One region of the uncultured Phascolarctobacterium sp. genome, then DNA from elsewhere that is predicted to be linked to it. Evidence: riboswitches for the same ligand, from Rfam matches in the RefSeq annotation. Region 1 holds a riboswitch; each other region holds the start of a gene.
The links. Region 1 has a riboswitch for cobalamin ahead of cobU (bifunctional adenosylcobinamide kinase/adenosylcobinamide-phosphate guanylyltransferase). Riboswitches for the same ligand answer to the same signal wherever they lie in the genome.
Positions count from the first base shown of each region.

Region 1 (2,268 bases):
GAAGAGTGTTTCCTGTAATATAGCGCAGGGATTTTATTATTGTCAGCCCCTGAGAAGACCGCAGTTTGAAAAACTGTTGAATTTGAGCAAAATTGAAATCATTAATGCTGAACGGCGCAGTATTAACGGCTATGGCCGTACTGTCAAACTGCCGTCATACAGAGATTTGGGAGATTTATTTCCGCAAATGTACGATTTTGCCATCGAATTGAATTTAAAAGACGGCCGTTATTCAAGAATGGCTTTTAACCCAACAGGGAATGTTTTTATTCCGTATACAGGTGCTTATAAGACTGATTACAAGCATATCGTTCAGGAATTGCTGTATCCTGAAGATATCGAAAAATTTGCTGCCACTGTTGATTTTGATGTTTTATGTGCGAACTACAATAATGCGCCGGAGCATTCAGGCTGCGAATGCAGGTTTGTTGGTGCTGACGGTGTGGCGCAGTGGTATAAAATCAGGGTGTATTATTGGTTTGGACGCAGCCGCGTTTTGATTACAGTCAGAAATGTCAATGACGCGCATGAGTATTTAGACGAAGAATATGAAAAAATGATTTGCAAGTCAGCAGGACTTTGTAAAAGAATGTAGAATATATAATATTGGAAAAAATCAACAGGTGTGCCGATCGCGGTCGGCGCTTAATAGGGAAGACCGGTGTAAATCCGGCGCAGTCCCGCTACTGTAAAGGGGAGTTCACTGCAATATGCCACTGGGAAACTGGGAAGGCGCAGTTGAATGTTGAACCTGAGCCAGGAGACCTGCCTGTTACGGGTATCTTATGCCTACGGGAGATAGGTGGATACTTGCATAGGTTGTTTATTTATGCCCTCTCTCGAGAGGGTATTTTTATTTTGAAGGGAGGCTTAAAAATGAACAAAGAATTGATTTTAGTAACCGGCGGTGCGCGCAGCGGCAAAAGTGAGTTTGCTGAGCGTTTTGTTTTGCATTATGGACGCAAGTGCGCTTATATAGCTACGGCTGAAATCTTTGACGACGAGATGGCTGAGCGTGTCCGTCTCCATCAGGAACGTCGTTCTCCCCAAAGATGGAATAATTACGAAGCGCCCTATGCTGCCGAGCAGGTAATGGATGAGGCGGGGCAGGGGGCAGACGCAATTTTATTTGATTGTCTTACTTTATACATGAGTAATTTAATGTATGGCAAGGTTGCGGCTGCGGGAACTTTTGAAGAAAAGGTAGTATTTGTCAAAGGCGAGATAGCAAAGTTATTGGAAGCCGCCAGAAAAACAGAAAAGCTGGTAGTATTTGTTACCAATGAAGTTGGCAGCGGTATTGTGCCTGATAATATTATGGCACGTGAATACAGAGATCTTGCCGGATGGGTCAATCAACAGGTTGCAGCTGAATGTGACAGAGTATTTTATTGTGTCGCAGGTCAGGCAATCGACGTCAAGAAAATGGCATTTAACTTTGATGATGAAGGAGCAGAGTAATGGAAAAAATAATTATCCCGCCGTTGGACAGCAATGCTGCGGCAATGATAAAAAATAATTGGGCAAAAATGGATAAACCGCTGCACAGCTTAGGCAAGCTGGAGGAAATGGTTGAGCAATATGCCGCTATGACCGGCACAGCATTGCCGGAGCGTATCAAAAGTGCAATGCTGCTGATGTGCGGCGATCATGGAATCGCTAAATACGGCGTCAGTGCATATCCGCAGGAAGTGACGATGCAGATGATCAACGGCTATATGCGGGAAACTGCCGGAGCTAATGTTATGGCCCGCCATGCCGGTGCTGATGTTTTTGTGGTTGATGCAGGTACGGCTTTTGATTTGAGCGCCATGCCGAAAGTTTATCAGGAAAAGGTCGCCTGGGGCACGGAGGATTTTACGCAGGGACCGGCGATGACCCTGCAGCAGGCTGAGCAGGCTTTAAAAGTAGGAATGAAGGTTGCTGATGAATGTATTGATAAAGGGTATAATTTATTGGTTACGGCAGAAATGGGAATCGGCAATACTACTTCTACTGCGGCAATAGTTTCCGCTTTTCTGGGCCTGCCTCCAGAGCTTACTGTCGGAAGAGGAACCGGTATCAATGACGAAAGAATGGCGATAAAAAGAAAGGTCGTCGCTGACGGTCTGGCTAAAAACCAGCCCCGTTTGGGCGATGCTATGGATATTCTCTGTAAGGTTGGCGGTTATGATCATGCCGGGTTAGCTGGAATGATTCTTGCCGGTGCCAGACGCCGTGTGCCGACAATGGTCGATGGGGTAAACGCTACTGCTGCCGCTTTACTTG
Region 1 covers NZ_CATWDQ010000001.1:134,872-137,139, forward strand. The annotation lists gene Q4G98_RS00550 (EAL domain-containing protein) at 1-595, shown strand, start outside; cobalamin riboswitch at 605-788, shown strand; gene cobU (bifunctional adenosylcobinamide kinase/adenosylcobinamide-phosphate guanylyltransferase) at 877-1,461, shown strand; gene cobT (nicotinate-nucleotide--dimethylbenzimidazole phosphoribosyltransferase) at 1,461-2,268, shown strand, end outside.

Region 2 (2,268 bases), on a different contig from region 1:
TAAAGAGGCGATGGCTGCCGCTGTGGCTTCTGCATCTAAAAAGGTGAGGCTGATTTTTTTTAACGCCTGTTTTTCGCAGAAGGAGGCGCAGGCTGTTGTGGAGAAGGTTGAGGCTGCTATTGGGATGAATACTGAGATCGGTGATGAGGCGGCCATAGTTTTTGCGGCGCAGTTTTATTCCAGCATCGGTTTTGGCCAGAATTTGCAGCAGGCTTTTGACCAGGCGAAGGCGGCGTTGCTTTTAAAAGGGATCGCAGAGGAGAATACGCCGGTTTTATATGTAAAAAAGGGTTTGTCGGCGCAGGAGATCGTGATGGTGGAAAGTGAAGCTGCCCCAAAAAGCGGTACTGTGTCTGTGATGCAGAGAATTAAAAATATTTTTTCGTGATGAAGAAATAAAGTGAATTTTAGAATTTTTGCTTGACTACAAAAAGCATGAAGTTTATAATGACTGTATAGTTTATTTAAAATTTATTATGAATAAGCTGACTTTATCAAATTTTAAAATTTAATATGGTAAGAAAGCAGGTGTCCAAAAGCGATTGCTTGGAGGACTTAATAGAGAAGCAGGTGTAAGACCTGCGCTGTCCCGCAACTGTAACGGGGAGCGAAGCCGCATTTGTCCATTGGGGAAACCTGAGAAGGCGTGGCCGAGCAATGATCCGAAGCCAGGAGAACTGCCTGTTTTAACATCCGTGATGACTTGCGATGCACAAGGTGGATACATATGTACTGTTTTTATTGGTTTTAAAAAAACGGTATTGTCGCGTTTTGCTGTGTTTTGCAGCTTGGCGGCTGTGTATCCTGGTGCGTGGTGATGATGTATTTTGACAGGAAACTGACGCATTGGCAGTTTCCTGTTTTGTTTTTGGGATACACGGCGCAAGTCATTTGAAGGAGGGTGGGCTGTTTTGCTGCGCAGCCTGATACGGGTATGAAATTAAAGAAGATCATTAAAGAGATTGAAAAAAATGACGATACAATGATCACTGTTGATAAAGCAAGCTACATTGCTTTATTACGCGAGGTGAACAGGTTAAGGTTTAAATGTTCTCAGAGGGGAGCGGCGGCCCGCAGTAAAAAAATGCGCAGTAATGATAACAGCGAGGAACCTGAGGCGGTGACTGTATGAGGCGCAAGGTGAAGCACCTGTTTAATTATTGTGTGGTGCCGGGGCAGGAGAAGGCTGTTTTAAAAACCGGTAAAACTTTGGAGCAGTTTGTTGCGGGGCTGGGCCTTGATGGGATCGAGCTGATGGTTTACAGGAACGTGCCTTATTTTGAGTCTTTTGAGCATCTGGCTGTGGGGGTGCATTTGAATTACTGGCCGATGTGGCTGGCGATGTATCGCAATGATAAAAAAACGCTGCAGAGGTTTTTTCCGTCGAAAGAGGCTTTGCAGGAGTATTACGGCACTACTTATTGTATGGGCTGGCTGCGTAGTATCAGGGCCAATATCAAGTCGGCTCTGGTCGAAAAACCTGAGTATCTGGTGTGGCATATAGCTGAGTGTACGCTGGAAGAGGTTTTTACTTTTGAGTTTAAGCACAGTGATCTGGAGATCGTGACCGCTGCCGCTGCCGTTTTTAACAGGGTAGCTGATGAGATCCCTGAGGATGTGCTTGTATTATTTGAAAATTTGTGGTGGCCGGGGCTGCGGCTTACTGATCCGGCTGTGGTGCGGGCTTTTTTTGAAAAGATCACGCATAAGAATGTTGGTATTATGCTGGACACGGGGCATTTGATGAATACTGATCCGAGTCTGCAGTCGGAACGGGACGGGGTCGAGTATATTTTAAAGATCGTTAAGGCTTTGGGTCAGGATAGAAAGCTGATCAGGGGTTTACATTTAAATTGTTCGCTTTCCGGTGAATATGTAAAAACTTTTAAGCGTGTGTATGATGATAAGTGCAGTAATATCGAGCGGATGAAGCATGTAATAAAAATAGATCAGCACAGGCCGTTTTCTGATACGGCAGTGCAGAAGCTGCTGCGGGCGATCAGGCCTGATTATGTGGTGCATGAGCTTGCTTATAATGACTTTAATGATTTTGAACAGAACATCGCGCTGCAGCTTGCCGCTTGCGGTAAAGTAGTACCGGGCGGTGATGAAGGAGGATAATTTGTGATAAAAAAATACAGGCTGGGATTAAGGGCGGTACTGGTTGCTTTTTGCGTTGTTGCGGCTGTGTTTGCTGCAGGGTGTGGTAAACCCACTGAAAGCAAGACTCCGGCTTCAGGACGCGGCGGTTACAGCGTTGTAGATGCG
Region 2 covers NZ_CATWDQ010000007.1:78,944-81,211, forward strand. The annotation lists gene Q4G98_RS07165 (CHAT domain-containing protein) at 1-388, shown strand, start outside; cobalamin riboswitch at 510-700, shown strand; gene Q4G98_RS07170 (hypothetical protein) at 902-1,132, shown strand; gene Q4G98_RS07175 (TIM barrel protein) at 1,129-2,121, shown strand; gene Q4G98_RS07180 (ABC transporter substrate-binding protein) at 2,125-2,268, shown strand, end outside.
Region 2: it holds a riboswitch for cobalamin, as region 1 does, so the genes downstream of both, Q4G98_RS07170 (hypothetical protein) here and cobU (bifunctional adenosylcobinamide kinase/adenosylcobinamide-phosphate guanylyltransferase) in region 1, are expected to answer to the same signal.

Region 3 (2,268 bases), on a different contig from region 1:
AAAGCTATATTCCGCGCTTTGCCGCCATGATTTTCATAAACGCCGTTATTACCAAGTGATCCGATGACAGAATCATGATCGCGCCAGTTACTCAAGTATTTACGCAACTGGTCAAAGCTCTCCTGTTTAAAGCTTCCGCCTACTAAAATCGTATGTTTGCCGACATTGTCCCAGGCCTTCTGCACATCAAAATTATAGGTTTCACCGGGATAGAAGGAATCAGTACCGGCACCCGTCCAATCAGTAGATTTAGGACTGCTGGGACTACTAAAACCATTGCTCTTCATGTCCAGATAACCAAAACTGGTGCTGAATTTATTTTTGTTATCGTTATAAGCCAAGGTATGCAGATCAGATTCTTTCCGTCCATCATAACCTAAATAGGTGCTCAGGCCTGGTTTCACTACCATACCATTGCCCACATCTACATTACCGTTAAAAACCGGTTTTCCGTTTTCATATATTGTCGTCCAGGGATTTTGGTAACGGTATTCACTTTCTGTGTGGATAAATGTATATTTTAAAGATCTGTCTTTATCAAAATCATACTTGATATTGGCCGAAATATTTTCATTTTCCCAAACCTTTTCACCGCGTCCACCTAAAATATATTTACCGCCGCTGAGCTGCGGCAGTTCATGATCAGGTTTTACAGCCCCAGATCCTTTACTAGCGCTACCTGTATAATAATAACCTCTGAAGCCGTCAGATTTTCTGTTTTCATAGCCGATGCCAAAAGACAGTTTTTCATTAGCCTTAACATCTGCATACAAAGCTTTTTTCCAGGTATTATTACTGCCATAGCTGACTACGGCATTTACATCAGCGCCTTTTTTCTTAGGATTATCCTTCGTGATGATATTAACGACCGCGCCCACTGCCCGACCGCCATACAAAGAAGAACCGGCACCCCTTACAACTTCTATACGGGCAATTCTTTCAACAGGTACCATTTCCCATTCCATACCATTATTATAAGTAGTATTCATCGGCAGCCCGTCTAACAAGACCAAAATATCACTGGAGCTGAAGCCCCTGATCTGAATTCCTCCCTGTGCCACCTGACTCATATAAACTCCTGGTAAAGTCTGCAGTGCTTCCGGCACAGAATTGATATTTCGTTCCTCAATGTCCTGAGCCGTCACAACACTGACGCTAGAAGGTACTTCCTGCAGCTCCTTCATGGTTCTGGTAGCCGTTACCACCATCTGATCCAGATTAAACTGCTGCAGACCTTCTTCTGCATATACTGCTGTACCCCCCCAGATGACATTGCCAGTTATAAGTGCTACCATCAGTGCACTCTTACCCATACTCTTTTTCAACACGTTCAACTTCCTTTCATAACTTTTTTATTGAAATAAAAGCTTCACATCTGCCTATCCTTCATAGCCGCAGCTGCTTCTGCTTTTATTAGCAAACAAAAATACCTTCTGCCACGGCAAAAGGTATTAAACGGTTTTCAACCACATCATTACCTCACTGTCTCACGCAGCAGTAAATTTTATCATCAGGCAAGTTCTTCTGACTCAAGTTCATCGCGCCTCCAAGCCTTCCCGGATAACTCCAGTGACATAAATATGGATTTGCTCACTCTTACAGCGACGGGATCGTGCGGGCTTTGCACCCAACTTCTCTATTAAGACCTGCGTCACCTGATAACAGCAATATTCATTTTCTGTATTTTATAATAAAGTATTCTATTTTATATCCACAACTATATGTTATAATATCATATATAGCATATTACTATGTATGGCTACTAGACAGTCAAGAGGGAGTTTATTTTTTTTATGAAAAAACCAATTGACAATTATTTTACGACAGGCGAACTGGCCAGTCTTTGTAAAATCCCCCGTAAAACTTTGCTTTATTACGACAGCTTAGGCCTGATCACGCCTGAAGTTGTTGAAGAAAACGGCTACCGCTATTATAAGCGGACCCAACTGTTTGCCCTGGAATTGATCTTAACAATGCGTAAACTCGATATTCCGCTGGCAGAAATTAAAAGCTATCTGGCAAACAAGTCCTATTCTAACTATCAGCAGCTCCTCGCTGACCGTGAAACGCTTCTTGAACACATGATCGAAAAAATGATCAGTCTAAAAAATGAACTGCACCATTCCATCATCAATCTTCAGCAATTAGAAAACATTAAATTTAATAAAATCCTGACTGTCCAAACGGGAGATGAATTTTTGTGTTTAAGCCAAACGGTTGCGCCTAAAATGAACTTTAAAGACAGAACAAAAATCTCGGCCAGTCTTT
Region 3 covers NZ_CATWDQ010000004.1:17,614-19,881, forward strand. The annotation lists gene Q4G98_RS04730 (TonB-dependent receptor) at 1-1,328, opposite strand, end outside; cobalamin riboswitch at 1,496-1,674, opposite strand; gene Q4G98_RS04735 (MerR family transcriptional regulator) at 1,794-2,268, shown strand, end outside.
Region 3: it holds a riboswitch for cobalamin, as region 1 does, so the genes downstream of both, Q4G98_RS04730 (TonB-dependent receptor) here and cobU (bifunctional adenosylcobinamide kinase/adenosylcobinamide-phosphate guanylyltransferase) in region 1, are expected to answer to the same signal.